4 regions of the Paenibacillus shenyangensis genome follow, and region 1 is predicted to be linked to each of the others. Evidence: riboswitches for the same ligand, from Rfam matches in the RefSeq annotation. Region 1 holds a riboswitch; each other region holds the start of a gene.
The links. Region 1 has a riboswitch for cyclic di-AMP ahead of kdpF (K(+)-transporting ATPase subunit F). Riboswitches for the same ligand answer to the same signal wherever they lie in the genome.

Region 1 (7,826 bases):
GGAGGATAACCTCCGGCGTTACATCAATCAGACGAACTTCATCTGCCTGTTCCAATACATTGGTAGGAACAGTACATTTCACTTTACGGCCAATATATTGCCGTGCCAGTTCTGCAACTCCTTCGAGTTCGTATACATTCACAGTAACCATAATGCTGATACCATGCTGTAGTAGATGTTGAATATCTTCCCATCGGGTAGTATATTGGGCTTCTGGGCGATTATGGTGTGCCAGATGATCCACCAGCAGTACTTCGGGATTTCGAGCGATAATCTGTTCTATATTCAGATCCTTTTGCTCACTCTGCTGTCCGTCCTCTTCTATTTCGGTCCAGTGAATGCTCGGAATTCGTTCCAGATCACCCAGCTGCTGTACGGTCTCTGGTCGGCGAAGAGTAGATACCGCACACATCGCTACATCAATACCCTCCTGCTTGAGCAGCTGACCATCCCGGAGCATATGATAAGTCTTACCGGAGCCGCTGACGGCTCCAATATAGACTTTGAGTTTGCCATGATGCAATTTGGCGATCATTTGCAGCATCTCTTCCGGTGTCTTGCGCCGAAACGTACTCATGACTGGGCACGCAGCTGCTGCACCGCCAGATTCAGTTTGAGTACATTAACAGCTGGTTCACCAAAAATGCCTAATTGTGCAGAAATTGTATTTTCTTGTACCAGCGATTGCAGCTGATCCGCTTTCAGGCCGGTCAGTTGGCTGATACGGGGAATCTGGGCTGCTGCTGCCTGCGGTGTAATATCCGGATCAAGACCCGAGCCGGAATTGGTCACCAGATCGACAGGCAGTGAAGATACGGGAACGTCAGGATTCTGCTTTTGCCATGTAGCGACTGATTCTTCAATTCGTTTGCTTAAATCAGGATTGGATGGTGCATAGTTCGGTGAACCCGATCCGTTGGCATTATATTCGATGCTGGACACCCGTCCTTGGAAATAATGAGGATCGGTAAATGACTGTCCGATCAGCTCTGAACCAATCACATCGTGGTTGCTGTTATATACAAGGCTGCCTGCCGATTGATGCGGCATGGCAACTTTGGCTATTCCTGTAATGGCTAATTGATATAGTACACAGCACAGGACAAATAGTATTGCACTCGTACGTAGTGTAATCCATACATTTTTCACGTTTATTCTTTCCTTTCCGAATAGGCAGTTAATCTTGGTAGACGGTTAATATTGCTCATATACAGACAATGCTATTACAGGAATCAGACAAACCACTGGATCAACAAATCAATCACTTTAATCCCAATAAATGGCACCACTACACCACCAAATCCATAAATAAACAGGTTACGTTGCAGCAATCGGCTGGAGCTCATTGGCTTGTAGGCTACCCCTTTCATCGCCAGCGGGATCAGAATCGGAATAATAATCGCATTAAAAATCAGTGCCGACAGGATCGCTGAAGTCGGTGAATGCAGATTCATTACATTGAGCAGCTGCATCTGCGGAATAGCAACCATAAACATAGCGGGAATAATCGCAAAGTACTTGGCAATATCATTGGCGATACTAAATGTAGTCAGACTGCCACGCGTCATCAGCAGCTGCTTGCCAATCGCTACCACTTCGATGATTTTGGAAGGATCGGAATCCAGGTCAATCATATTGGCAGCTTCCTTGGCGGCTACCGTACCGCTGTTCATTGCAATCCCGACATCAGCTTGCGCCAGTGCCGGAGCATCATTAGTACCATCTCCGGTCATCGCAACCAGCTTGCCTTCAGCCTGTTCGCGGCGAATAACAGCAATTTTGTCCTCAGGTGTACTTTCGGCGATATAATCATCCACTCCTGCTTCTCTTGCTATGGTTGCTGCAGTGAGCGGATTATCACCGGTACACATAATCGTCTTGATTCCCATACTGCGCATCTGTTCAAAACGTTCTTTCATGCCTGCTTTGACGGTATCCTTGAGATAGATCAGTCCATAGATCGTATCATCTACTGCTACCGCCAGTGGTGTACCACCTGCCGAAGCAATTGCATCACTATTGGCTTGCAGGGAAGCAGGGATGGTTCCACCCTGCTCGGTCACCCAGTTTTTGACCGCATCTACAGCTCCCTTGCGCACTTTGCGTCCGTCCGGCAGATTTAGTCCGCTCATACGCGTCTCTGCCCTGAATTCGATAACTTCCGCGTCTCTCCCCAATTCCTGATCATAATTCCAATTTTGCTTTTTCATAAGTTCCAGTACGGATCGTCCCTCTGGTGTCTCATCATAGGTTGAACTGATGGCTGCCCAGTATCCTACATCCTGTGCAGCATGTCCATCGGTAGGCACGAATTCGCTTGCCATCCGATTACCGTAGGTGATCGTACCGGTTTTATCCAGAATAATAGTATTGATATCCCCGGAAGCTTCGACTGCTTTGCCTGACATGGCCAATACATTAAATCGCGTCACCCGGTCCATACCGGCAATCCCGATAGCAGACAACAGACCGCCAATTGTTGTTGGAATCAGACAGACCAGCAGGGCAATCAATACCGGAACAGCCAGATCAATCTCCAGATAATTCGCCATGAATGGCAGGGTAACAACAACCATCATGAATATAATAGTCAAGCTTATCAACACTGTGTTTAAGGCAATCTCGTTAGGTGTCTTTTGGCGTTCTGCTCCTTCGACCAGACTGATCATTCGATCCATAAAGGATTCGCCGGGATCGCTTGTAATACGTATCCTAATCTCGTCACTAATGACCATGGTACCTCCGGTCACCGAACTGAAATCTCCACCCGCTTCCTTGATAACCGGAGCGGATTCACCGGTTATGGCAGATTCATCTACAGATGCCAGCCCCTTCATGACTTCGCCATCTCCAGGAATCATTTCTCCCTGGGATACTCGCACAATATCGCCTTTACGCAGATCGGTAGAAGGTACTTCTACCGTCTTCTCACCATCAATGCGATGAGCCATAATTTCTTTTTTGGTCTTTTTGAGAGAATCTGCCTGTGCTTTGCCCCGTCCTTCAGCCAGCGCTTCGGCAAAGTTGGCAAACAATATAGTGAACAATAAAATAACAGCTACAGATATATTGAAGCCGGTCGATACGGCTTCTCCAAAAGCATTGGGCATGAAAATCAACAAAATACTGATTATCAGACCTACTTCTACTACAAACATGACTGGATTTTTCATCATTAATCTGGGATTTAATTTTATGACCGATTGCTGCAAAGCCTTGCTAATCAGTTCCCGGTTCATCACGGAAGCTTGATTTTTCATTGCTGATTCCTCCACTTGAAATGTCTCTATTTTCGCTATGCTTTATTTATCAAATAGTCATGTATACAGATCAATCGCTGAGATAGGTTACAGCTCCGTATTCGGTTGATGTTATTGGATATTCTCCAAAGCGGCTGCTCGTTCACACCTTTACAAAGTCAGCTGTTCTGCAATCGGTCCCAGTACAAGCGCCGGGAAAAACGTCAATGCCCCTACGATGACAATAGCAACTACAAATACCAAGCCAAACAGCGGCTGATCGGTACGCAATGTTCCACTAGTCTCAGGTACCGGCTTTTTCATGAGCAATGATCCGGCTACTGCCAGCAAAGTTATCATTGAAAAGTAACGTGCGATAAACATAACCACGCCGGTCGACACATTCCAGAATATCGTATTGTCCCCCAATCCCTCAAAGCCCGAACCATTATTGGCCGCAGCAGAAGTGAACTCATACAATACCTGAGTCAATCCATGATAGCCCGGGTTGGAAATGGTATCCGGGTATGCCATAAGAGCAACAGCCGTTGGTGCCAGAATCAACAATGGCTGGATCAGCAGCGTCACTGCAATCAGCTTCATTTCTCTTCCTTCGATTTTGCGTCCCAAAAATTCAGGCGTTCGTCCAACCATCAATCCGGACAGGAAAACCGCGATAATGGCATACATCAGCACGTTAAGAACCCCGACTCCCGAACCGCCAAAGACTGTATTAAGCATCATGTTCCCAATAGCGACCATACCCGCGATCGGTGTCAATGTATCATGCATAGTATTGACTGCACCTGTCTCTGATGCCGTTGTCACTACCGAATAAAAGGAAGATTGTTCTACCCCAATACGTACTTCCTTACCTTCCATCGAACCTGTACCCTGCTGGATACCAGCCTGCTGAATGAGCGAATTTCCCTGATGCTCACTCACCAGCGATATGCTCAGCATCACGATAAACATCATCATCATGGATACGAACAATACACGCCCCTGCTTATTGTTGCCAACCATTTTGCCATATGTAAATGGCAGTGAGACCGGAACCAGCATCATTAGCATAATTTGTAGCATGTTACTGATACCGCCCGGATTCTCAAATGGATGCGCGGAATTGGCTCCCATAAAGCCTCCACCATTGTTACCCAGCTCTTTGATCGCCAGGAAAGTACCCATAGGTCCTGTAGCAATCTGCTGCTGCGCTCCTTGCAACGTCTGGGCAGCCACTCCGGTCTGCAAGGTCTGCGGTACGCCAAGCCCGATCAGGATGATTGCTGCAACGCAGGCCAGCGGAAGCAGAATCCGTGTTACTGCCCGGGTCAGATCCACAAAGAAATTACCAAGCGGCTTGCCTGCCAGTCCACGAATAAATGCGATAGCTACTGCAATCCCTGTGGCCGGTGAGACAAACATCATAAACACGATCGCTGTCATCTGCGAGAATAATGACAATCCGCTTTCTCCGCTATAATGCTGAAGATTTGTATTCGTCATAAAACTTACGGCTGTGTTAAAAGCCAGATCCGGGCTCATTGCACCTATGCCTGCCGGATTAAGTGGCAGCTTATCCTGCAAACGGAAAATCATATACACTACCAGCAATAATACCGTGTTGCTGATCAATACAGCAGCTGCATACTGCTTCCAGGTCTGATTTTCCTGACGGACACCACCAATACGATAAATTCCTTTTTCCAGCGGACCAAACCAGCGATCCAGACGTCCTGGTGTGTAATCAAATGCTCTCGCAATATAACTGCCCATAGGACGAGCCAATAAAATAACGATGATTAAAGTTACTGCAATTCCGATATATGGAAGAATACTCACAACACTCGCTCCTGCCTATTTAAAATTTTTCCGGATAGATTAAGGCATAACACAGATACACCAGCAAACCAGTAATAATAATCCATAATAACCAGGTCACTTGTCATTCCCTCTTTCTCCAATGACTCGGGATGACCATTCTGCCAGTCCTCCAAGTGCGAATGCGATGAGTATTACCAATACGATCATCATGATGTCCAGCATGGTTTCGTTGCTCCTTCGTAAATAAGTTCATTTTCCTATCCATGGATTGCCAAGGACATTGTTTATCTTCAAAACGTATTATCTTTGCCAACAAATATTTACGTATTGCGCAAATGTACCACACACATATAAGTGTTTTTAAATCGTTGTTATGTGTATTGTTAGCAGTTAATCCTAGAATAAATTCCAAAATTGGCGCAAAAAAAGAAGCCTGGAGAAAAGCAGAACTTTTTCCAGGCTTCCTGACAGATCTTCTGCTTGCTGGTGCATCCATTTCATGCAGCACCAAACAAACTTTACTATCTGTTATAAGTCGGATATAAGTTCTCCCTGATACGCTGACGAGGTTAGCTGTCGGGTTCGGGCTGGAAGATTGCCCGTTCCGGAAGATTCCGGAATTCACCCCATGTCATAGACCGTATAAACTCTTTTCAGTCCTTAGGCTGCTATGACGATTGGTTCCCCCGCTTTCCATATGCAATGGAAACTAAGCGTTGTAACGTTTTCCTGTATGCTGCTCAGAGCATAATAAAACACAGAGCTCTTATACCCTGTGTCATGAATGGCACAAGTCTTACACTCCCTCTCCATCTGTGCTTACGAGGTTAGCTGTCGGATTCGGGCGGTGAGAGTCGCCCTACCTTCAGACCGATACCATGGTGATCGGCCTGAAGGATTCACCCCTTGCGGTATATAAGGTGGCTCTCACACCGCCATTATTCCCGCTTTATTGGTTCCCCCGCTTTCCGGTTAGACCGGAAACTCAGCAATTACAGAATATAAAACCCAATTATAATGACTGCCATTTACAGCAGTCGCTGATTCCAGATTTACTATTCAAATCCGGGAATCTCTAAATCCTGAAATGTATGTTACGCCTGTCCTTGCTAACTGTAAAGGTGACAGAAAAGGCAAAATGGACCCTGATAGTTCACAAATGTCTTTTTACAACAATTATTAATTTTTTATCTATCCGAAGCTCTTTATTGCTCTGCTTTTCTTTTGTTTTCGCGAATTCGACTTTATTTTCATTGATGCAAACATCTTTTTTTGCAAAAACGTGAAAATGAATATGTAATTCTTTTCATGCGTAATACAGATACTGTTCTCTTCAAAATAATAACTTGTTTCCATAATAAAAAGCCGAAGCATCTAAAATACTTCGGCAACTGTTACCTATAGGGACAAATCTGATAGATTTTGAGGGTAACTATTCAAAATGTGTCTTATCAGCGGGTATGACGAATCCAGATATTGTGCTGCTCCTCCGTCATTTCTCCAATCATTTGCGAGAAATTCACATACTGGGCAAAAGCATCCTTAAGCAGTTCAAACTGGGCAAATGTACCGGTGAACTTTTCCAGGGTCACCGAGCGGCCTATCGATTCCAGATTGCCAATCTGGCAGCCTTCCATGAGTTTGAGCTCTTTGAGTGCCGGCAAATCAGCCAACGCGGATATGTCATCAATACGGGAATCATACAAAGTAAGACTCTCCAACTGAGCATAACCACCCAGATAACGAATATGCCGATCCTGCAGCGCTCCAATATACAGCTTACGCAGTGGCAGCATGCGCCCAAGCTGTTCCCAATCTTCCTCCTGCCATTCATCGGCTCCCAAAATAGTAAGTTCACACAGCTCCGGCAAACTCGAAATATATGCAGCAGCTTCGCGAGTCGGAGCCGAGATTGCGAGCTTGTGCAGCGTAGTCAACTGGGCTAATGGAGAATAATCCTGAACTGCAGTACCGCGGCAATCCAGTTCATACAGACGTGACAGATTGGTCAGCGGTCTCAGATCCTGCACCTGGGTATCCTCAATATTCAGAATCTGCAAATAAGGCAAATTCTGAAGGGGTGACAGATCACGTACCGGGTTACGAAACAGATGCAAATTTTTCAGTTCCCGACAGCTCGCCAGCGGAGTAATATCTTCAATCTCATTGCGATTCAACAGCAGTTCACGAACCTGCAGGCAGCGGGACAATGGACTAATATCGCTTAGCTGTGCATCCGGCAAATAGATCTGATTAGCTGTTACAAAAGACTCTGCATCTCCATGACCTTCTGTAATCAGATTACGCCAGACAGGGTCCAGACTCGCAAACCAGGTATCCAGTTGCTCACTTTCTTCTCCTTCAGGCTGCTGTATAATGTCGCCCATCGCATAGGTCTGAGCATCCTTCAGTAGACGGGATTGTTCATTACGACCATACATCCAGTAACCCATACCTTCTTCTTCTACAACCGTATAATTCCCTTCACGCACCGTATCCCGCATAAAATGGATAAATGCTCCGAGGCTGGGGGCAATCACATGTTTCATTTCTTCGTCCCGGCCAAAGTTGATGATTTGGCCTGTTATGCCTTTTTCGGCAGGGTCCAGATCGATTCCAAGATGATTGCCTCCGCCATCATGACAGAATGGAATCCAGCCTTTATTGATATACTGTTCCTTGATCCAGCCGGATGGAATGGAATAATGATCGCCCAGCTCCTGATATTGCGGCTGTAGATCCGACCATATTTTCCATTCGCTC
Region 2 (7,826 bases), on a different contig from region 1:
GATGAGGCCATCTGCACCTGATTTGCGAACCAATCCGTCGAAAATATGGCTGGATACAAACGATTCGGCTAACAGATTCATATAAAGCGGATCTACCGTATGGATGCGCTGTCGGATCGGCAGCCGCAGCTGGTCAATCTGCCGGTCACGCTGAATCTCCGAATGCGGGCCAAAATAGCTAAGCAGCCAGTCCTGTAGCTGTTCCTCCACAACCGGCGACCGTGCGTGCAGACGGATCTGCTCCATGCTGTCCCGGATATCCCGGCGCTCAATCGTATGCATCATCGACTCCATGGCGATCTGCTCGGGAGACGCGATGAAAGTGAGCTGTGAGCGACGTCCCCGTCCCCGTTGGGACTGCCAGCCAATCCAGCCCTGCTCGCTCATGCGAGTAATAATATTCAGTGCATTTCGGTGTGTACATTCCAGTACTTCTGCCAATTCATCCAGTGTGACATTCTGCTCGTTCTGTGCTCCATACTGGGAGTGCAGCAGCAGGAATTGCCGATGTAATTTCATGTTATTCCTCCCTTTGTTCCAGTAGGAACCTTTTTATAATCCTGTATATTTATGCTTTTTCAGTAGTGCTTATCCACATGACGCTAAGAGGCAATCCGTTTTCTCCAATGCTATTTCTGATGGGATTGTCTCCAAATAAAATAGGAAATTTTCCAGTTTATTTCTTCTATTTATTTTCTTATTTTATCATCTACAATAAAAATAACCACAAACCCAACTCCTGATCGAAAGCAAAATTATAGTTGAGCATAACCAAACTACCAGTAAATACAAGAATCCAACTGGAGGAGAGAGCATTGTACGAGAAGTTGATTGTAGTACCCCAGCGGGGATGGATTGCACTAATCAGTGCTTTTGTTCTGGCGGTCATTCATCAATATTTGTTTTATGGACACGACTTTGGCATTTCTTATCCGGTCTTTGTCATTTTGTTTTATCTCTATATGTATACGTATGCGGGTGACCGGCTGCGGCAGGGATCATGGTTCAGCAGACTGGTCATGGTCATTATTTTACTGCTATCCTGTACGTACGGATTATTCGGAAATGAGTTTTTTCGGGTGCTGAATGGTCTGTTTATCCCGTGTCTGATTTTTCTGCATCTGGCGTATATGCTGAGCCGCAGACGGCTGGACTGGAATCAGCCGGCGCTGATCATCGATGCACTGGATCACCTGATTCCACAGACGTTCCGTCATTTTATTACTCCGTTTGCCATGTTAAAAAATAAAGCGTCCCAGCGGATGCAGGAAGGTCAGCGTACGATATTCCGCAAAATCATGCTGGGTGTGCTGACAGCCCTGCCGCTGCTATTCATTATTATTGCGCTCCTAACGTCTGCAGATCGCATGTTTAACGAGCTGCTGGGCACCATGCCGCGCTGGATTATGAATCTGTCGCCTGGCGAGGGCACATTCCGGCTGGTCTGGGTAGTGATCATGGGCTTTATCCTGTTTGGTTACCTATGGGGATTTGTGAAGCCCTTCATCTATACCCCGCCTGTCTGGCAAGCGCCGCCGGGGACGGATTCTGCCACTCCGCCGCAAGGCATGAATTCAACAGAGCAGCATAGTATAAATGCTTCAATGCCTCATCCTGCTGCGCTGCCTGTACAGACTGCCAACCCGGTACGGATCGATCCGATTATTCTCGGAACGGTGCTGGTGCTGATCAATATCGTGTATGTGCTGTTTGTTTTCCTGCAGTTCTCCTACTTGTTCGGAGCGCCGCAGGGCAATTTGCCGGATGGCAGTACGTATGCCGAATATGCACGTAGTGGATTTGCAGAGCTGGTGCTGGTGACTGCGCTGAACTTTGTGATTATGCTATGCGGACTGCTCTATGCCGGTCCTGCGGGAAAAGGACTGCAGCGTCTGAACAATGGACTGCTGTATGTACTCGTATTATGTTCCGGCGTGATGTTATATTCGGCGTTTACCCGTCTTCTGTTATATGAGCAGGCGTATGGTTATACGACGATCCGCTTTCTCGTGCATGCTTTTATGATATTTCTTGGCGTCCTGCTGATTGTGGCGGGACTGCGGATACATTTTCGTCGTCTGCCGCTGGCGCGCTGTTATATTATTCTGGCACTGGTTGCCTACGTTCTGGTCAATTATGCCGGTATGGACCGCCAGATCGCGAGCCGTAATATGGAGCGTTATGAACAGACCGGGCAGCTGGATATGGATTACCTGATCGGATTGTCCGCCGATGCGGTACCGTCATTGTTGAAATTCAGCCGTGAGCATGAAGTGCCGGGTCTGGGAGCGGGTCTGCACGAGCGTTGGGCTTATCTGTTCACAGAAGACAGAGGATGGCAGCCGATCAATCTGAGCGACTATCTGGCGATCCGGGCACTGCGTCAGGATAACCACCATTAATGGAGTCTACGGATAACCCTAATTGGATAACCATATTTCGAAGACATCATAACCAGAACAGGAAAGGGGAATGAACACATGTTTACGTTACAGGCAATGATTCGCTGGAACAGTGACCCGGCTGATCTGCTGGTAGGAGAATGGCTGCAGCAACTGAGTGATCTACAGGAAGATTGTCCACCGCAGTTTGAGTCGGAGGAAGATACTGTCGAAGGTCTGGAGATTCGTATTGTCAGTAAGATCCCCGATTCATGGAATACGTATGGACAAGTACGGATTCCCGCATCTATGGTACCCGAATCCGGCCTGCAACCAGGAGATGTATTTACGCTGTGGGATCATGGAGATCTCGGAGAAATTGTACTGCTGGAAGGGCCTCGTTTTCCATTAAGCCCGTACCGGTATCTGCAGGACCGGACTATGGAGCACGGTAATGAATGGGACAGCTGGCAGTCTTACAGGGATGTACAGCTGTATTAACATCTGTCATTTTTCAGTATGGGAGCGATATTATAGTAGATCGCCAATTTCTGTTCGCCCAGAGAATATGATTTATATGTACAAAGCAAAAGCACACCGTTTCGATAGCGGTGTGCTTTTGCTTTGTACATATATAACTGAAGTGACAGGCGATTTAACTTAAGTGAACCAGTTTTATTTACGACCGCATATTTAGCATTCTCGGCTTACGATTGACCAGGTAAATGCTGATACCGATCAGTACCAGACCGAGCAGCAGGAACCAGGTAAACGGCTCATGCAGAACCAGGGTACCGATAAATACCGACAACAGCGGTACGAGGAAGGTATAGGAAGCGACTTTGCTCGCATCTCCGGCACCGACCAGAGTAAAGTAGATAATCCACGACAGGGCAATTCCGAAAATAATGCCAAAGATCAGTCCGATCAGATAAGGCGCATTCCATGTAATAGCGGCCCAGCTCTCCGTCGCCGAGCCGGAGGCTGTAAGCACCAGTCCGCCCAGTGTACACTGAAAAGCAACCATCCACAGCGCATCGACTTTTTGATTGGCCTTTTTGATATAGACGGTACCCAGTGCCCAGCTGAGTGCAGTCACCAGCGCCAGCACGACGCCAATCACAGCGACATGTCCGGAGAAGCCGCCTGCACTAACCGAGATGACACCGGCAAAGCCAAGGATCAGCCCGATGATTTTCAATGGAGACATGGATTCGCCGAGCCACATCCAGGCAAACAGCCCGACCAATACTGGCTGCAGATAGACGAGTACAGAGAACAGACCGGATGGCATGTAGAGCAGACCCAATGTCTGTAGTCCATAGAACAGGACAACGTTCAGAATTGCGGAAATGACATAGGCTTTCCAGTTGGCATGCCAGCGAATCAGCCGCCGCCGGGGCAGCAGGATCAACATGAGCAGTACGCCGCCTCCCAATGTACGCAGACCGGCGAATAACAGTGGCGGTGTATAATCCAGCGCCAATTTATAGATGGACCAGGAGATGCCCCACAGAAATACCAGTGCAGCGATCAGCCCCGTCCGTTTGAGTGGTGTCAAGGTGTTCATAATGTCTTCCTTTCTGTATATCCAAGCAGTATTTCTGATCATACGCCTTTTAATGCGGAAATTCAAACAAAAGGACGCTGCAGATTTTTGGCAGTGTCCTTTCTACGAAACTATTCATTATGAGCCTGTATTCTGAATTACGTCTTCAGGTAAATCAATGACTCTACCTTTGAACACCTTTAAGTATTTGTACTCGCCATTCATAAGCAGCTTCAGCAGTCCATTATCAAAGTCGGTATGCTGATCCTTAAAAAAGATTCCCTGCGTTACGATAGGTTGATCGGTTTCGTAACGAATCTGGTAGCCAGAAGGTGTGCGGATAACATCAACTTCTACACCGTCTTCATGAGTTTCTTCCAGACGTGCTTTCATCCGCTGCACAGCCACGATATGGATATCGACTGCCCCCATTTTTTCCAGCAGATCATTAATGATAGAGCCACGGGTAATTTCCTGCCAGCGGGACTGCGCCGACTGACCAATAATGAGCTGGGTGATCTGCTGTTGACGCGCGACTTCGGCAATGATATCTGCCGGTTCATCTTCTTCATCGACCTTGATGATAAATGTACCGCCGGCTTCCTCCGTCAACTTTTTCCATGAATTCAGATAATTCTCCTGCTGCATATCCAGTTCACTAACCGGTTCATTCAATACGGTGATGACGTATAGCGGAGATTGAAGCAGCTCTGCTAGCCGAATACCCCGCCTGATCAGTCGCTCGCCATTAGGGCCGTAGTAGACCCCGACCATAATTTTCTCGTCATTCATCATCGGATTCTCCTTTGTTCGGTACGTATTATTGTATCTATAATGAACTCTTAACCAGCTTCGCTCAAAAAGAATAATAAGCCTGTGCATAATCGCCCAGAAATTGACGCTCTGTCAGAGGCTGTCTGAAAGGAGCCGAATCCTCAGCTTCATTTTGCCGAATCGTATAATTATGCAGTGCTTCGATCGCCAGTTGGGCACGGGTATGGCCCCAGACCTGCCGGTGAATCTCCACATACACCAGTGCTTGCTGTACGGTCAGCCCTTTGAGCCGCCGAAATACGGAAGCCCAGCGCACAAGATCCAATCGACGCTGTCCATCGGAGAATTCATACTCGGCCCAGCCGGATCCGCCCGCCAGTGAGATACGCAGCAGACCACAATGCAGCATCATACAGCTATCCGGCAAGGACAAACAGTGATGATCATATAGATAGATTTCCAGGGAGCCGATACAGGTGGCCGGGATTGCAGGAATATTTAGTGGCGCAGGGACCGATAATACATTTTGCATGAAAGGCACGCTCCTCAGGGGGGAATGGTAGTTGTCAGCTATCATAGAGGGGGATTCGGCTGAACGTAAACTGACATCTGGCATCATGGCAGCTCATATTTGTCAGGAATACCTCATGTAATCGTATTCATTCCAGGTAATCTTATCGCTGCCTACCAAAATCTGGCGTATGCTTCGATTTTCATTTTCTGTAAATAAAATGGCGAAAACAAGAGGAAACGAGCGCTATACAGCGTATCCTATCTGTTACTCCACATTTATTCGGTATAGTAGCTTTTTACACGGCTTGAGTAGCCTTTACAACGTTCAGCAGCGGGAGTATGATTCGTCTCAAGTTCATAAGACAGCGCTGATCGCAGCGCACACATACCAGCTGAGTTTTTGTGATACAGCCATGCTGTATACAGAGAGCGGGGGAACCATCGAGAAGAGCCATAGCGGTTTCTTTTCAGGGGTGAATCGGACGACAGGATATGATGGATGCCTGTCTGTCTGTAGGGAGACTCTTACTCCCGAATCCGGCAGCTAACCTCGTAAGCTGAAAATAAGAGAGGCGACAATTGTCATGCCATCCGTCAGGGATATCTCTGCGCGGATGTCGAAGAAGCTGACGAAGACCACCTCTTCCTCGGCTTCTTTTTTGTTGCCTTTATACTACTGGAGGAGAAGAGAAATGGAATTGGAGCAGGAACATCATTTGTCGGAAGAATATATACTGGTATCGCCGGCAACCCGGGCTGGAGAGCAGTTTATCCAGCTGTTAAAAGTAAAAAAAATCCCGTTTGCCCTTATTGTGAATAGCTATGCGGAGAAGGTGCGTTTTGAAGGAATGGGCTTTGAACATGTGATCCTGCTGGATACACAGCGTCAGGAATTATGGATCATGCCGGAGCTTAATATCGGCAAAGTTTACTTGTTTGAGCGCAGTCTGCCGCTCTGCTGCCGTTACATTCAGATCTGTCGTTCATGGACGAGCCAGCCAGTCTATGTCATTACCGAAGGCAGCAATTCACGCATGATCTACAAAGGGCTGGGGGCGAATTATATTATCCATACCAATGGCGGCAGTGCCGCTTTTTTACTGTGAATATATTGGCATCTCCATATTGCCGGAAAAATCATGAATCCGGCCGAATCGCCGCTTTTGCATGTCCCGAAATGGGTAATAGGTTGCTAACCCGTTATCGTTGCAGCCGGGCGATCCTTTAGAGGTGGAGATGATGGCATTGAAACAGAAAGTAGCATTGATTGCAGGAGCCAGCGGATTGGTCGGTCAGGTGTTAACCGAGCTGCTGCTTGAGGCTCCTGAATACAGGGAAGTGATTGTACTGGTACGGAAGCCGGTGGAGCGCTGGCAGCACCATACCGGACTTCGGCAGGTGATTGTGGATTATGAGCATCTGGAGCAGCAGCGCCGCGAGCTGCAGGCAGATGATATATACTGCTGTCTGGGCACGACCATTCGCCAAGCCAAGACGCAGGAGAATATGTATCGAATCGATGTAACTTATCCGCTGGAACTGGCGCGTATTGCCCGCGAAGAGGGAGCTACCCAGTTTCTGGTAGTCAGTGCGATGGGTGCAGACTCGCATTCCCGGGTCTTTTACTCCCGGATCAAGGGGGAAATGGAACAACAGCTGGCACAGATCGGGTATGAGTCCTTATCTATTGTGCGGCCATCCCTGCTGCTCGGCAAGCGCAGAGAGTTCCGGCTGGGTGAACGTACCGGTGCCATATTGGCGCGAGGATTAGCCCCGCTGTTCATCGGTCCAATGAACAAGTACAAAGCGATTTCCGCCGAGATTGTGGCCGAGGGCATGTACCGGATTGCGCAGCGCAAACCCCAGGGGACGGTAGTCTATTTGTCCAATCAGCTGCAGGTCGCTGCCCGTCCTGCTACCCGCTAGCCGATATTATTCATCATGCTCTATACCGGATGACATGGTAAAATGTACAGAAGCAAGTATAATGTAAAAGCAGGTCCGTAACACGTAGAAGCGGACGTGAATTTCAATTATAGAATGGAGTACATTCACATGCCCCAACTGGATGCCAAACAAGCGGCGTCAATGATCGAACGCTGGATTTCTTTTTATGATATGGATAATGCAAAAGCCTGGGATAAAGATGACTATGCATTTATCCAGACTTCCTGCCGCCAGATGCGGACAGCTATTCAGGCGCTGCGAGGCAAAGGACCAACCGCTCCAGGAGAGCGTAAAAAAGTCGCCGCTGCACTTGAAGAATTTATCGAAGACTCTTTTATGGATGATGCCAATGAATGGGAACCGGAGAACCGCGTTTTTGTCAAAGAATCCATGGCAGCTCTTCAATTTGCCGCGAGCTTTCTGCAGAAATAAGATCACGTCATAATTGAGGTGGAACACCATGAATCAGCCCGACCCTTTCCTGCCTGCACAGGGAACGCTGGATATTGCCCTGTGCCCGGTAGAAGAGTCACATACGATCCTGAATCTGTATCCATTCTATCTGTATGATCTATCGGAAATCTGGGAACGCCAGCCGAATCGGCATGGCGTTTTTGAAGAGGAAGACAGCTATCGTACGCTGGCAGAGCAGAGTGAAGTGT
Region 3 (7,826 bases), on a different contig from region 1:
TAGAATATTTGCATCGATCAGAAAGTTCTGTCCCAGACTTTTCTTGAACGAAAATCCGTGCTTGCTAATAATTTCCTTGGTTCGTCTGGGTGTAGCGATATCGTGTTGGTCACTCATTGATTTATTGTTCCTCCGATTCCAGTTGTGAAAGTGCTGCGGCAAATTCTTCACGGGTGATGCCGAATATACGCAGTCGCTTATGAAATTGTTTGCCGTTGCAATAGCCGATTCCAAGCAGGTTGCCCATTTTCATACGTCGTTCGGATGCATCCTTGTGCATGACGAGTCCTGTCATAAGCAGATCATCCCAGTCGATCAGAGTTTCTGCCGATGGCATCTCCGTGTGCACTCGCGCGAGAGCTGCACGAATAGAATCGGGGGAAGCATTCTCGACCCCGATATCTCCTTTGCGTGTAGCTTCGCTTTCCGGGATAAAGGCATGTTTGCAGCCGGGCACCTGCTGGGCCACAATTTTGCGTATACGTTCTCCGGCGTGATCGGGATCGGTCAGAATAATGACTCCTCTGCGCTCTTGTGCCAGCTTTACGCGTCTGATTACTTCCGGACCTATTGCTGATCCGCCTGTCTCGATCGTATCTGCCTCCACTGCACGCTTGATGGCTACGGTATCGTCTCTGCCTTCTACCACAATCACTTCTTTAATCACTTTTGCCGTACGCTTCCTTTCTGCGTTCATCTATGAATCTGTCTCCAGTATAACAAACAAAAAGAAGAGGATTCATCCTCTTCTTTTTGTCGGTTCTATTCACGCTCATGGTTAATATAATAACTATATCATACAACAGCTGCTTTGATGCAGGCAACAGCTATCCTGGCGCTATACTAAGGTTTTACCGGTCCAATCACATACACGGTATAACCTGTCTTGCGTCCGAATGCTCTGGCCTGACTCAGACTGTCTATATACACATCAATTTTATTGCCGTTAATGGCACTGCCGGTATCTTCCGCACGGCGGTAACCGATACCTTCAATGTATACCCACCATCCCATCGGGATTACACTGGTATCTACAGCAATCGTACGTCCTTCGGTTACTCTTGTACCGGAAGCGGTAGTGGTACCCAGACCCGGTTCGCCTGAAGAATAGGCGGTAAGAGTTACATTGTTGAGGACTTTAGCATAAGAGAAGCCTTTATCCGATTTGGAAGAACTATCAGATGTATTCGCTGCAAGCAGCTTGGGTTGTTCTTTCTTGGTACCCACCATTACAATCTTGTCCTGAACCTCGGTTGTTGTCTTCTTGTCAATCATACGTTTGGAGACGAATTCTCCATCTTCGTATACTTTCTCGATGTACTGGACCACTTTACCCGTTTGTCCGGATTGGACCAGCTTGGTTTTGCCTTCCAGCATGGTACTGCTGGTCTTCTTCACTACATCATACGGAAGCTTGACTGTCTGCTTCGTAACAAATGAAGTTGTTCGGATTACTTTGATATCCATGTCCTGCTTAACCGAAGCTTCGACTGGTGGATTCAATTTGTCCTGTTCCTTCAAATCGATTCCGGCCTGCTCCAGTGTATTGCCTACTGTCTTGGCAGTGGTGTATACCTTTTTGGTACCTCCATCAGCCGTAATGTTTACTGCTACCGCATGGTTGATATAGACCTTATCTCCATCCTGGATCGCGCCGTTTAGAGGCATGGATACTTTATCCTGCGGGGCCAGTTGAATCTGGTGTTCTGTCAGCATGTCGGAAAGCATCAGCTTGCGTGTTTCCATCTCCTGGGCTTTACCGTCAATGACAACATAAATATTTTTGCCTGCCTGATTATACAGAATAGCGAGCAGCATAACGATGACCGCAATGACCGCCAATGCAGTTAACGAGGCAAAGCGTAGATTTTTCTGCTTCCAACTCAGCGCGTAAGACATGCTGGATGAGCGTGAACCATGGGTTTCTTCGAAAGGAGCCATTCCCACTTCTTCCGTCCTCCTTCATAGTCTCGCCGTCTAGCTGTGACGTAAATACAATATGACGCGACTATATAAGAATTTTCGCAGGCCGTTTGTAAAGCTGTAAGATCATCCGCATATTGCGATAATCTTTCATGATGTAATAGGTACCTGCGCCATGGTCAGTCTTAGTGGCTTCCTGATTCTGAACAGCAAAATTCAGAATAATACACTCTTGCTTTCCCTTTTGGCCAAAACAAAAAGAAGCCTATGGAAAAGCGCAAGAGCAACTCTTCCTGGCTTCCGACGATTACAACATTCGGGAAACACTAGAAAATGCGAGGTTGCCTCTGCATCGCTTACGAGGTTAGCTGTCGGGTTCGGACATTTTGAACTGCTTGTATTTCATGCCCTTTGAAGAGTCCTCCGCTCATGGCGCAAGTATCCCCAATTCACCCCATAGACCCTGTATCAGGAATCAGACAAGTTGCCTTCCGTTACTACTGGTTTAAATGCTGAAGGCAGCTGTTGGTTCCCCCGTTCTCCTATGTAGGAAACTCAGCGAGACCGAATCATGGAATCTCGTTTATCAATAACAAGATTAAATCACTGATGAAATGATATCCTGAACTCAACCCCACTGTAAAGCGATAGGCAACTCCGTTTTTCTTAAAAAGTAGTTAAAATCTTGTAACATTTTAGCGTTTATTCGTTAAAATTCATTCATATATCGGTATAGCTCGGTTTTTCAGTGGTTTTTCTCCCTTTTTCACCGTATGCCAAATAATGTAAGGGCGTTTTTCGTCGTGATTTCACTAATTTCTTCCAGCGAGACCCCTTTTAGCTCGGCAGCTGCCTCGGCGACAAGACGCACATGAGCCGACTCATTTCGTTTCCCACGATAAGGATGAGGTGTCAAATAAGGGGAGTCCGTTTCGAGTAACAACCGGTCCATTGGCACCTGTTGAAGCACCTCTTTGGGCTGCTTCGCATTCTTGAAAGTAATCGGCCCGCCAAACGATAAATGGAAGCCCATATCAAGGCACATTTTGGCGGTCTCCCAGCTGCCCGAAAACGAGTGCATAATGCCGCCGACTTCAGATGCTTTTTCCTCTCTCAGGATACGTACAATATCTTCATGGGCTTCACGATTGTGGATAACGATCGGCATATTAATGGATCGTGCCAGACCAATTTGCTCGCGCAGTACACGATGTTGAACATCTTTTGGCGATTTATCCCAGTGATAATCCAGTCCGATTTCGCCGATAGCGACCACTTTTTCATGTTTGCATAAAGATTCAATCCATTCCAGATCTCCCGGCTGCATCGTAATCGCTTCGACTGGATGCCATCCGACAGCTGCATAGATGAAATCATAGGCTTCGACAAGTTCCATGGTAGTCGGAATCGTCTCACGATCAAATCCTACATTTACCATCCGCGTTACACCCTCTGCATAAGCACGCTCGATGACTTCTTTGCGATCTTCATCAAAATCTTTGGAATCCAGATGCGTATGTGTATCAAATAACATATGTTTAACTCTCCTTTACTCCCTAATACTCTATTTTTAATCCGTAGACTTAAATTTCGAATTCCATCTGTGCAGGACCAAGTTTGTCTTCAAAGATATCTGCTACCTGCTTAGACAGCTGATTTTTTACCCTTTCCAGCTTTTCCTGTGGAAAGTACAGATGATAACGACCACGATGGATGCCGCTAATGGATCGTACCACGTCAGACACTTCCGAGATTTCCTGCACCTTGTTTTGACGATTCAATAGCAGAATTTGTTTCTCTTTTTTGGGATCTCCCGGACGAAATACATCATAAGGCAGATCAGTCGGGAAATCGATCTCCAGATCGTAGTGGGGATGAAGCCCGGCTCGCTCAAATTCGGAACGGATTTCATCGATCATATCAAGGTCGATTAATTCTGTTTCTACATATTTATAAAGTCTGCGTTCCATAAAGCGTGAACATACATCCGCGAGGATCTCGTCCTGCTCCAGTGTCCACTGCATAAATGTAGTTTGTACCAGTGCTTCATCCAATAGAAGATACTCATTTACATTCAATGTTCCTTCAAATAAGGAAGGCAGCGGATGCGGCAGGAATTTGAAAGCATATCCCTGATCAAAAAGTTCTTTGGCCCGCTGGAAAATATGCCGCAGTACAATATCCGAGCTCCGGGTAACCGGGTGGAAGTATACCTGCCAGTACATCTGGTATCTCGACATCAGATAATCTTCAATTGCATGCATACCTGATTCCTTGACGACAATTCGTCCATCATGCGGGCGCAGCACTCGGATAATCCGATCCATATCAATCGTTCCATAATTGACGCCGGTAAAATAGGCATCCCGGAGCAAGTAATCCATGCGATCTGCATCCAGGGGACTGGATACCAGATTGACCACAATCGCTTTTTCGTAGTCTTTGCGAATGACTGCTGCAACCTTCTCGGCGAATCCTGGTTCTACTTCTTCCAGAATCCGGTTGATCTCAGTGTTACCAAGCAGAATTCGACAGGTCCATTCCTCGTGATTCATATCAAAAGCTTCTTCGATGGAATGAGAGAAGGGGCCATGTCCCAGATCATGCAGCAGCGCGGCACACAGCGCGACCATCCGCTCTTCACTTGGCCAGTCTTCATAACCTCCACGTTCGAACTGAGAGATAATTCGTCTTGTAATCTCGTACACACCGAGAGAGTGGGAGAATCGACTGTGCTCGGCACCATGAAATGTCAGATAGGAAGTACCCAGCTGACGAATCCGCCGCAATCGTTGAAATTCGGGCGTGTTGATCAATGTCCAAATCAGACGGTCCTGTACATGAATATAATTATGAACGGGATCTTTAAATACTTTTTCTTCTTCCAAAGGTTGTATAGGTTTCAATTTTAGCCCTCCTTCACCGAAACTTGATTCCAGTATTTTCTATGCGTTAAAATAGAATCATGCCTTTATTGTCGAACAGTGTCGTTATATACAATAAATCATTTTCCAAATCGACAAACGCTTTTTATAATAATAATATAGCCCAAAACCTGCTTTATATAAAAAAAAATTGCGTTTTTCCTCTAAAAAAGGCGTTTTTATATAATTTTTAGGTTGACTGATTTGGGAAACGTTGGTATTATGAATATCATAAAAGATAGAAATTTGTCGAACACTGACACTTAATAAAACAACTTAAACTAATAAAACCAAAATTGAGAGGATTGATCAGTATGATGAAATCAACTGGTATTGTAAGAAAAGTAGACGAATTGGGACGCGTTGTTATTCCTATCGAATTGCGCCGCACACTGGGTATTGGTGAAAAAGACGCTCTGGAAATCTACGTAGATGGCGAGCGCATCATGTTGAAAAAATACGAGCCAGCTTGTATCTTCTGTGGCAATGCTGAAAATGTAACTTACTTCAAAGGTAAAATCGTTTGTAACGAATGTATTTCAGAAATTCCTGTTCCTGTGACAAAATAAATAAAATAGGTTATAATAGATCCATACACTTATTAATTCTAACCTTTATATATCTCCTTGGGCCTTTACCCGGCAGTTACTGTCTGGGTAAAGGTATTTTTTTGTTTATACGCTCCTATGAATATCCTAAATTACATTATACTTTCTTTTTGTGACCACTTCCAACTTACATAGGAAAAAGGGACCTTGACGTCGTCAATATCCCTTTTTTTCGAGTTTCTACTATTATAATGTTTTTACCCATTTTACTATAAAAAATACCGTTTATAGTAGTGCCTGATACACGTCTCTTTTGGAGAGGCCGCGATCTTTGGCTGCCTTTTTCATTGCATCCTTGCGTGGAAGCTGCTCTCGCTGTTCATAATGCTCTACATGCTCTTCGATCGTCATCTGTTGCCACCACTCATTCGCTTCTGCCTCTGCTTCACTGGCAGACTGTCCCTGCAGTACAATACAGTATTCTCCTAGCGGCGGATGTTCCTCCAGCCAGAGCAGAGCTTCCTCGATCGTCCCTCGTAGCCATTCCTCATGACGCTTGGTCAATTCCCGGGCCAGTACAACCGGTCGATTGCCAAGATGCTCCAACATGGCTCTAAGCGTCTTGATCACACGGTGAGGCGATTCATAAAATAAAAGCGTTCCCTCCGCAGCACGTGCTCCTTGCAAAATAGCTTCTTGTCCTTTGGCATCCCGTGGCAGGAAGCCAATAAACGTAAATCGTTCTGTCGATAATCCGGACGCAATCAATGCCGACAGTGCAGCATTGGCTCCTGGAATCGGCACGACACGTACTCCCTGCTCCAGCGCCAGCTGTACAAGATCCTGACCAGGATCCGATATAGCCGGCAGACCAGCATCACTAACCAGAGCTAGGCTCTGTCCTTCACAGATTAGACGAATCAGTTCCGGTCCGCTCGCCTTTTTATTATGCTCGTGGTAGCTGACCAGCTTGCGCGGTGTAATCTCAAAGTGGTTTAGCAGTTTGCGTGTCTGGCGGGTATCCTCTGCAGCCAGGATATCGCACTCCTGCAGGGTTCGTACTGCCCGGTATGTCATATCTTCGAGATTACCAATCGGCGTCGCCACCAGATACAGAATACCGGGTTCTATTGTATTTTTATTTTCTGTATCCCCAGCGACAAAGCTTTTCTGAATCTGTATGCTCATAATGACTCCTTTTGTCCATAATAAATATCCATAATCTCAGGTACATATTCGTTATTCTCGTTATATACAATCAGCGGCGGTAGGATACGCAGCTCTGGTTTGCCGGCGCGCAGTCCCTCGACCAGTACCATGTTGGCTTCCATATGAGCGCGAGGATGCACATAACGTACACGTTTTGGCTCTACTCCATACGTACGCATCAGTGACAGAATATCCACCAGACGATGCGGACGGTGTACCATAGCCAGCTTGCCGCCTGTACGTAGCAGCTGGGATGCTGTACGAACCACATCTTCAAGTGTACATCCAATCTCGTGACGCGCCATTGCCTGATGCATATTCAGCTTGATATCACTGCCTGTCATCTGGGCATACGGAGGATTCACGGTAACCGCATCATAACTGCCATGCTCTCCTGCCAAAGGCATTTCCTTTAGGTCCTGTTCGCGGATCGTAATCCGTTCCTCCATCTGATTCAGCGCTACACTGCGGCGTGCCATACTGGCCAGACGCTCCTGAATCTCCACACCTTCAATAGCTGCACGGGTTCGTGTACTTAGCAAAAGGGGGATAACCCCATTTCCGGTACAGAGATCCATGATTCGTCCCTGTGGCGGTATGCTGGCGAAGCGTGCGAGCAGTACAGCATCCATCGAGAAGCTGAAGACTTCGCGGCTTTGAATAATTTTGAGATTATTGGTTAACAGATCATCGATCCGTTCTCCGGGTTCGGTAAATTCCTGGTTCATGGTTATTCCTTTCCTTATTCCAGCTACATAAAAACCGCGGATGCACTCCGCGGCTTATAGGATCAATTTATTCGGATTTATTCAAAAACGATAGACAGAACAGACAGTCGCCTTCTGTACGCAGATGTCCATAATAGACATTACAGATATGGAATCCTTCATGGTACAGACGAGCCAGATTATCATATCCTTCTCCAACTACTTCCGGATAAGGATGACTGTGCGTGTCTTTGAAAATCTCGGCGATTTGAGGTTCTGCCACTTTCACTTCAAGCGGTACTTCTTTTTTGAGTACACGGCGCAGCTGTTCGTTCTCAATGGTGAGACGCTGGTTTTCCTCCAGTAATTCTTTGACGGCGAGCTTTAATCTTCCCATATCTCCGTGCATATGGTTCATTTGTGTCTCCAGTTCATGAATATGCTCAAAAAGATTTTTCTTTTCCAAGTTTCCACCTCAAAAGCAGCCTTTGACCGGTTTACTTCACAACCACCTC
Region 4 (7,826 bases), on a different contig from region 1:
ACAGACAGCTTCTGGCTAATGGCCATAGTTGATACGCCTGATTGAATAGACAGAAGTCCTTCGACCATCATCAGCTTCACTTCGACTTCTATTTTCGATAGGCGCTTCAATTTATTGGCCATTGGATGCCACAGTACATAACCACTGAAGATACCGAGAACGGTTGCGATAAACGCACCGGCGATCGCGTGTGACAGTTTACCCATATCACTCAAGTCAGCCAGTGCAGCAATCAGACCTACAACGGCACCGAGTACGCCGAGTGTAGGAGCGTACATACCAGCCTGGGTGAAAATCAAAGCTCCGGAGCGGTGACGCTCTTCGGTTGCATTAATATCTTCCATCAGAACGTCCTGAACAAACTCTTGATCATTACCATCAATGATCATACGCATACCGTTGCGAAGGAATGTATTATCAATCTCTTCGACTTTGGATTCGAGCGCCAGCAATCCTTCGCGGCGGGTAATGGAAGCCCAATCCATGAACATTTTTACCAGTTCAGTTTTGCTCATAAGCGGTTTTTCTTTGAAAATAATACCGAAAAGCTTGGGAATACGTTTTACTTCGACCATTGGGAAGGCCATAAAGATGGTTCCTGCAGTACCTACGAAAATAATAACGTAAGCTGCCGGGTTATTAACCAGACTGACCAATGGAGCACCTTTGAGGATCATCCCGACAACTAGGGATAGAAACCCGAGTGCCAGGCCAATAATTGTTGAAATTTGCATAATACACCTCGTCCATGAGTATAGTTTATTTCTTGCATCATTCTCTTCCATGGAATGATGGCGTTACTTAAAAAGCTGATACTTTTTTATCGACAGAATATGATACTTTGTTAAGAGTTTTTTGAGTTATAATGGAAAGAAGTTGGCAATTGTGACAATATGAGCAGTTGAAAGGAGGAAAGGTATGGGAGTTAAACATGGTCGCGAATACGAGGAAATTCTGACAGATCTGACTGCAGCACTGGATATGATACCGGACAGCTATATGTTTTTTCATATGGAATCCGAAGAATGGAAAGCGCTTCAAGATAGTGAGAAGCGCGAAGTACAGGAAGCGCTGGCAGAAGATCTCTTCTATGCATTGGGTTCGGAGCCTGTTATTCATGTAGGCAGTGGGATTGTTATTCATGATCCGGATACGCACCGGATCAATATTCTGATTGGTGAAGAAGAGATGACTTTTGTATCACTGATCTAATACCGATCATTAATGTGCGTTTATATATACGCTGTTGGATCATATAATCAAGGGTCGCGGCATATTGGCGGCCCGCGCAAAAAAGCACAGCTCGCAGCATATAGACTGCGAACTGTGCTTTTTACTATGGGCAAATTTTATTGCCGGAAATAGGTTCAGGAAGTCTGCTTGTTATACACCATACAATAAAAAGGCTTCATGTCATCGGGTGTACGCCGTGTATACGTATCGGTAATATGAAAGCCTGCTTTTTGGTAGGTACGAATGGCACGTTGATTCCAGGTGAGTACCTCCAGATCAATCTCTGCCTCCGGATTTCGCTGAATAGCTGTCCTCACAACTGCAAGCGTAAACTCTGTACCATATCCATTACCGCATAGATCAGGCCGCATGCCTATACCCAGTCGAATAGTCTGTTGTAAAGGGAAAAGCTGAGCAAATCCGGCTAATTCCTCTTTGGCATCCAATACAGCCAGATACTGCTGCTGTCTCAGTTCGGGATCTCCAAATTCGATCTCCAGCTCCTGCATCTGATCCCAGGACATCCATCCGTAAATATCATAAGGGGGTTCATACACCCATTCGCATATTTCGGCAGCTTGCTGCTCATTGAGGGGAGCAGTATGAAAATGAGGGGTAGAAAGGTGACTCATAGCAGCATCTCCTCCTTGTATATAAATGGTATCTCGCTTGCTTAGACCGTATCCTTTGTATTTACTACAAATTATAAAAGTGGTCCGGTTGACATTCAAGCTTTTCGGCAGAGAATCATTAACATTGAAATACTATTCATAATCCAAAATAAACAGGAACCGGCAGATGGTCATTTTATTAGGGCAACCAACACATTTGTATAAAGAAATTAAATATTAATTTTTACTGGAAAAAGTGTTTACCATAATTACGATCAGGGTACTATATAGTAGACATAACTACCTGAACAGTAGGCTTATAAATGATAGTAATTATTTCCTCAAAATATGTAACCTATTCCCAGGTTGTTACGTCTTATAAATAAGCAATAAAAAAACCGCAAAAGATTCTGGCGGGAATCTCTCACGGTTGGTAAATGAAATCTATATAAAGATAGAATAGCTGTTAATTACTCGGCTGCATAGCTGCTGTAAGAGAAGTTGCTCATTACACGCTTAGCGCCCACATAGCGGTTTTGGTAGTAGTCCATATCAAGATTATCAATTCGTACGCCTTTGGATGTAGAAGCGTGTGCGAATTGAGTGCTGCTTACCATAACGCCCACATGAGAAACGCCTGCCCCTGTAGTGTTAAAGAATACCAGATCCCCAGCTTGCAGATCATTTTTGGATACAGCGTCGCCGACTTGGTATTGAGAAGTCGATTGACGAGGCAGATCGATGTTCATTTGACCGAATACATATTGAGTAAATCCGGAGCAGTCGAAACCGCTGAAGGATGTTCCACCAATACGATATGGTGTACCCATGGCTGGTTCGATGATCTGGTCCATTTTGGAATTTGCGCTTGCACTGCTAGTCCCCATAACAGTAAACGCAATTGCGAATCCCATTACTGCGGCGGTTAGTTTCTTTTTCATATTCAAAATCATTTGTCCCCTTCCAATGCCTGCGAGGTTAGCTTAAGGATTCGGTAGAAGGTTTCCCCTATGATCCCTCCGAAACAAGATCAATTCACCCAAAACGGTTCCCCCGCTTCCCGGTGCCACGGAATTTGGCTTCACACTTATTGATTGCACCGTAGTCCATATTCGATTCACGACAAATTTCATCTTTTCTGACAAAAGTTACAAGCTTTATTGTTAAAGTTTACAAAGTTGTTACTAATAACTCGCTGGATTTATTTTAACAGAGGTTTTTTACTTTGGCAAACGTTTATTCATCCTTTTTTAAGGATAACTTGGTAAATGAATGCGTTAGCAAGCGAGAAAGCCCGTCACTATCAGCTTTGTAATTATTAAAAAAATTTAATCTTTGTCTGTCATTTGATGACTGTTCGTACTTATTTGGGCTTATGCTTGCCTGTTCTTTAATCTTTTTCGGTTATAAATTTGTAAACTTTATACATTTGAGACAATTAAATCTCTTTTTTTCTGAAAAAGTGACAGGAATCGACTTTCGTTGGCTTTTAAACTAATATTCGTTACAATAATGATGATGTTATTATGTACAGTAATAAATGAAAACAGCCGGACAAACTCACTTTACCATTATAAACAGTTATGACTCATATATCCAATACAGAGAGGAAGTTAGTAGACTCATGGAACAAAACCAACCGGGTAAAAAAGCAGTATCGCTTAATATTATCAGCAGCAGCACCAAAAGCAGCAAACATAAAGGATTTGGCGCAGGTGCCATTAATCTGAATAATGTTTCTCCTATAATAGTAGATCGTGGCGAAGCGCGTATTGATATTGGCGCTATGCATGCGAAGAGCAAGGTAGAGCGCGGTATCAAGTTTACACCAAACCGTGAAGAGGTGGAAGGCGGCCGTCAGGTCTGGGTGGTCTGGGTAGCCGTAGACAAACTTGCAGAAGGTGCTAATTACGCGGGAGCGACTGCCTGTGAGATGTGGATTAATGAAGAAGAGAAAAAAGGCTGGAAAATTCTCGCCGAGCATGTGAACAAGCTGGACTATGCCATTAAACGCCGTGTCATGCTGGAAGGAATGGATGAAGAAGCAAAAGCAGCTCTCCGTCAGCTGCTGGTCAGCCATAATGAAGAGTGGTGGAACAATTCTTCCGATGAGTTGAAGAAAGCTTTGGAGCCTCAATCATAATAATGAAAAAATAGGTAAAAAAGTTTAATCTTTTTACTGCGATTGTGCGTAACAATAATATAAGGCAAAAGCTGGAAATCTTGGATGGTTTCCGGCTTTTTCTTTGAGCAGGGAAGCTATCGAAGAATATCGATGACGCTGGAACGGGGCAGAATAATTTATTGTGAATACCTCATTGATAATTGGAAAAAAAGGGTATAATTGATTAAACACCTTTCTATTTCTACAAAAATGGAAAATACCTTTCTCCAAACCATGATAGGTTGTTATAATTGCTGTACAGTCATCTTCGTAGGAAAAGCTACCCCTTGCTTGACTAAAATATTCTACAGATGGAGGGAGCAATATATGCAGAAAAAGAAGGCTGTTCACACAGGTATACCAGGTCTGGATGATATTCTATATGGTGGAGTTCCGCCTGGAGCTGTAGTTATTCTGGAAGGTGAACCGGGAACCGGCAAAACAACATTCGGTATGCAATTTCTGGTAGAGGGCGCGATTAAGCATGATGAACCAGGAATTTATATTACATTCGAGGAACTTCCGGAGCAGATCTATGATGATATGACCAGCTTTGGCTGGGATCTGCGGGACCTGGAAAGGCAAAACAAGCTGCGCGTCATTTGTATGGAACCGGATATTTTGCTGGAACAAATGCTCCAGCCTCATGGCCTGTTCGAGCAGATTGTCCGGGAGATCGGCTGTAAGCGGGTAGTTATCGACAGCATCAGTCTTTTTAGAATGGTGGGAGATGAAGAACACGTACGGACGAATGTGTATTCCATCCGTAACATTATGCGCAAGCATTCGCTTACGTCCTTTTTTATTCGGGAATATTCTGAGTTTGAAGGTATGAGCATGCCTTTTGAGAATTATATCTGTGATGGTATTGTACGCCTGTCCCTGAAACCGCTGATGGATAAATACCGCAAGCGGACGATTGAAGTGCTGAAAATGCGCGGCACTCGTATTCTGGAAGGTGAACATACCTACAAATTTATCCATAATGGTGTATATATTGTGCCTTCTCTGTCCATGGCGGAAGACAAGATGCTGATTCGGGAAGCCGAAGTGCTGTCCACCGGTATCGATTCGCTGGATGATTTGTTGGCAGGTGGTATTCCACGAGGCAGCGTATTTATGATTGATACGAACAGCAAAGCCAATTACCGGTATCTGCTGTCTTCGATTTATTCCCAGCGTATCAAAGATGACGATTGTACGGTGACGATGATGTCCGGTAATACCTCGCTGGATACCTTTGCAGATACAATCGAGCTATTCGGTGTATCACTGCGAGAAGCAGCACGCAAAGGAAAAGCTTTCTTTATTGAACATTATCGCAGAGCAGTGGAAGCGGATCTGGAGAAAGCTATTGTTCGTGTGGATAAAGTAACCAATGAAGAATATGCACAGGTGCTTAACGAGCGGCTGAATCCAATTTTTGAATGTGAAGATTTGTGTGACAAGCGCTGGTTTGTATATTATGATCTGAATACGATTATTTCCGAGCGAGGAAAAGATTTCCTGCTTCGTTATTTTGCGGAAGAGATGTCGATGTGGCGCTCACTGGGTATTACCATTGTAGTACACTGCAACTTTGCCGAGATTGGTACGGAAACGGCTTCGTTCCTTGAGCGCACATGTAATGGTGTGATTCGCACCTGGGTAGATGGTAATTACCAATATCTGCAGGTAACCAAATCTCCGAGTGGACGTGTATCTGCTCCACACATTATCGCAAATGTAGCCGAGAAACCTTTCGTACAACTGATATAAGGAGGGATTGGGACCTTATGGTGGCAGAAAGTGATGTGATTACATTACAGATGGAATGCACGTTGTTTTTTGAAAATAACCCGTATGCGATCGAGACCAGCAGCGGCTTATCCAAGCGGCTTGGCCGCAGCCAGCAGGTAACGGAACAAGCATTGAACCGTCTGGCGGAGATGTCTATTCTGGAAAAGAATGGACAGGGGATGCGTGCGATCTATCGGTATAAAGCTCCTTATATACAGACAGAAGTGGATCTGAATGCTTATGATTGATACTCACATGATGAATGACACCAGAGAGATTTGCCAGGAACTTCAGGATACGTATGCCCAGCTGACCAATCTGCTGGTCTTTGTGACCAACCATGAGGGTCAGCTGATAACGGCTCCTTCTAATATTGACGATGGCTCCGTATTTGACAAATATGGCAGTGAACTGCAAAACATGTTCAAAACAGAGATCGATAAGCTGCAAGGCATCCGTCATACTATTTTGTCCGACCAATGGGTACCGGGTGTGAAATGGCTCATTGCTCCTGTATCAGTTGATCAATCCGATACAGGCATGTATGTATGGGGCGGTATACTCATTCAGCAGGGGACGCTGCAGTCGATTATTACGCATCCCAATTATTTGCAACCGGAAAGCGGTGCACCTGCTGACTTTATTGAGTTAATGCGTAGCTGGATTCAGAATACTGGCGAAATTTCTCCGGATCAGGAGATTTTTAAGCGTGAGAAGATTACCAAATTTGCCAAAGCGCTATCGCTTATTTTGAAATCCAGTTTTAAGGAAAATCGATTGACTCAGCGTCTGAATGCACTCAATGAAACATTGATTACCGATCAGAATATCGGGAATCCGATTGAAGAGATTACCAGAGCAGTGCTGGCAAGCAGCGATCTGGCCGATGTGTTCGGATTTGCGCTCAAGACCGCTCCGGGCAAATATACGATTATGAATAGTATGGGGATGAATTCGGGTACACTGGGCGGGTCAATATTTCATGAAGGTGAAGGCTTCCTCGGACAGGCGGTACTCAGTCCGCAGCCGAGCCGCTGGAGAGATATATCACGGGATCCCAGGAATCACTTTTTCCAGCAAAAAGGGTTGGATTCGGTCTATGAAGTACAATGTTTCCCGATTCGTTATGAGAATGAAGTCTACGGACTGTTATTTGGTCTGAGTTTCAAAGAACGCTCTACCCCAAGTATCAATCCGCAGTTTGAAGAGACAATGATCTCTCTGATGGGCTGGTATATCGGCAATCATATTACGTACGAGAAAATGGAAAAGCAGCTGCAGCGCTTTAAGCCGCTGATTGAGCTGTCACGCATGATTATATCGGTGCAGGATATCCAGCGTGTCATGTTCATGCTGGTGGACATGAGCCTGAACCTGGTGTGGAATCCGTCCGCATCCATTGTAGTACACCGTTCTTCAGAAGATGGAAAAATACAGATGGTCGCGCGCGGAATGCAGAGTCCCAAAGGCGAAACGTATGCCAAGGACATAGCTCGTCGCTACCTCGATAATAGCGATAAACCTGGTGCGAGTTCCTTCATTAATTCGAGTACGCCGTTCTCGCTGATGCTGGAGTATCCAATCGTCTACGCTGATCGGACAAGAGCAGTTCTGTGCGTTGCGGTCAGCAATGAGCAGGAAGGTGAAGAATGCCGCGAGATTCTGTCGGCGCTGGCGATGATGGGCAGTGTTGTGATGAAATCTGTACATGATCGACAGCAGTATTTGTCGAACAGCAACCGATTTGCCCATATTTTGCATGAAGCTATTCGGGAATGGAATGTCGCTCATTATCAGCTGACAGCCGATGCCCAGAAAATTGTACAGGAATTTGCTATGTGGGGCGGCATTATCAAGGAAGAAGCGGAAGTTATTGGCCGTGCCTGCCTGATGTCTTGCACCGATCCTTCAATGCTGCGCAGCTTCCCGCATTTATTCCAGCAGGAAGCAGAAATGATCGAAGACTACAAGCATATTCAGGACGACCAGAGTATACTTGGCACCGGTTCCTATTCCAAAGGTGGACAAATTATGGCACT

Region 2: linked by a shared signal. The riboswitch ahead of H065_RS0119875 (hypothetical protein) and the one ahead of kdpF (K(+)-transporting ATPase subunit F) in region 1 are both predicted to bind cyclic di-AMP.
Region 3: linked by a shared signal. The riboswitch ahead of H065_RS0123425 (resuscitation-promoting factor) and the one ahead of kdpF (K(+)-transporting ATPase subunit F) in region 1 are both predicted to bind cyclic di-AMP.
Region 4: linked by a shared signal. The riboswitch ahead of H065_RS0124160 (C40 family peptidase) and the one ahead of kdpF (K(+)-transporting ATPase subunit F) in region 1 are both predicted to bind cyclic di-AMP.

The regions. Positions count from the first base shown of each region.
Region 1 covers NZ_AOIG01000007.1:8,730-16,555, reverse strand. The annotation lists gene H065_RS0105610 (hypothetical protein) at 1-577, opposite strand, end outside; gene kdpC (potassium-transporting ATPase subunit KdpC) at 574-1,149, opposite strand; gene kdpB (potassium-transporting ATPase subunit KdpB) at 1,233-3,260, opposite strand; gene kdpA (potassium-transporting ATPase subunit KdpA) at 3,411-5,081, opposite strand; gene kdpF (K(+)-transporting ATPase subunit F) at 5,101-5,181, opposite strand; cyclic di-AMP (ydaO/yuaA leader) riboswitch at 5,607-5,789, opposite strand; cyclic di-AMP (ydaO/yuaA leader) riboswitch at 5,864-6,064, opposite strand; gene H065_RS0105580 (SMI1/KNR4 family protein) at 6,515-7,826, opposite strand, start outside.
Region 2 covers NZ_AOIG01000025.1:105,888-113,713, reverse strand. The annotation lists gene H065_RS0119905 (ABC transporter substrate-binding protein) at 1-519, opposite strand, end outside; gene H065_RS0119900 (DUF4153 domain-containing protein) at 828-2,402, shown strand; gene H065_RS0119895 (AbrB/MazE/SpoVT family DNA-binding domain-containing protein) at 2,481-2,882, shown strand; gene H065_RS0119890 (DMT family transporter) at 3,061-3,951, opposite strand; gene H065_RS26460 (universal stress protein) at 4,069-4,725, opposite strand; gene H065_RS26455 (hypothetical protein) at 4,787-5,236, opposite strand; cyclic di-AMP (ydaO/yuaA leader) riboswitch at 5,622-5,791, shown strand; gene H065_RS0119875 (hypothetical protein) at 5,910-6,323, shown strand; gene H065_RS0119870 (oxidoreductase) at 6,457-7,143, shown strand; gene H065_RS0119865 (hypothetical protein) at 7,273-7,596, shown strand; gene H065_RS0119860 (GNAT family N-acetyltransferase) at 7,625-7,826, shown strand, end outside.
Region 3 covers NZ_AOIG01000034.1:41,132-48,957, forward strand. The annotation lists gene rsmA (16S rRNA (adenine(1518)-N(6)/adenine(1519)-N(6))-dimethyltransferase RsmA) at 1-117, opposite strand, end outside; gene rnmV (ribonuclease M5) at 122-667, opposite strand; gene H065_RS0123425 (resuscitation-promoting factor) at 844-1,947, opposite strand; cyclic di-AMP (ydaO/yuaA leader) riboswitch at 2,262-2,494, opposite strand; gene H065_RS0123430 (TatD family hydrolase) at 2,690-3,457, opposite strand; gene H065_RS0123435 (HD domain-containing protein) at 3,507-4,829, opposite strand; gene H065_RS0123440 (AbrB/MazE/SpoVT family DNA-binding domain-containing protein) at 5,162-5,416, shown strand; gene rsmI (16S rRNA (cytidine(1402)-2'-O)-methyltransferase) at 5,681-6,583, opposite strand; gene H065_RS0123450 (tRNA1(Val) (adenine(37)-N6)-methyltransferase) at 6,580-7,332, opposite strand; gene yabA (DNA replication initiation control protein YabA) at 7,400-7,777, opposite strand; gene H065_RS0123460 (PSP1 domain-containing protein) at 7,809-7,826, opposite strand, start outside.
Region 4 covers NZ_AOIG01000039.1:5,550-13,375, reverse strand. The annotation lists gene motA (flagellar motor stator protein MotA) at 1-734, opposite strand, end outside; gene H065_RS0124170 (hypothetical protein) at 919-1,212, shown strand; gene H065_RS0124165 (GNAT family N-acetyltransferase) at 1,368-1,865, opposite strand; gene H065_RS0124160 (C40 family peptidase) at 2,315-2,785, opposite strand; cyclic di-AMP (ydaO/yuaA leader) riboswitch at 2,797-2,935, opposite strand; gene H065_RS0124155 (YwhD family protein) at 3,469-3,987, shown strand; gene H065_RS0124150 (ATPase domain-containing protein) at 4,336-5,766, shown strand; gene H065_RS0124145 (hypothetical protein) at 5,784-6,035, shown strand; gene H065_RS28505 (response regulator transcription factor) at 6,043-7,826, shown strand, end outside.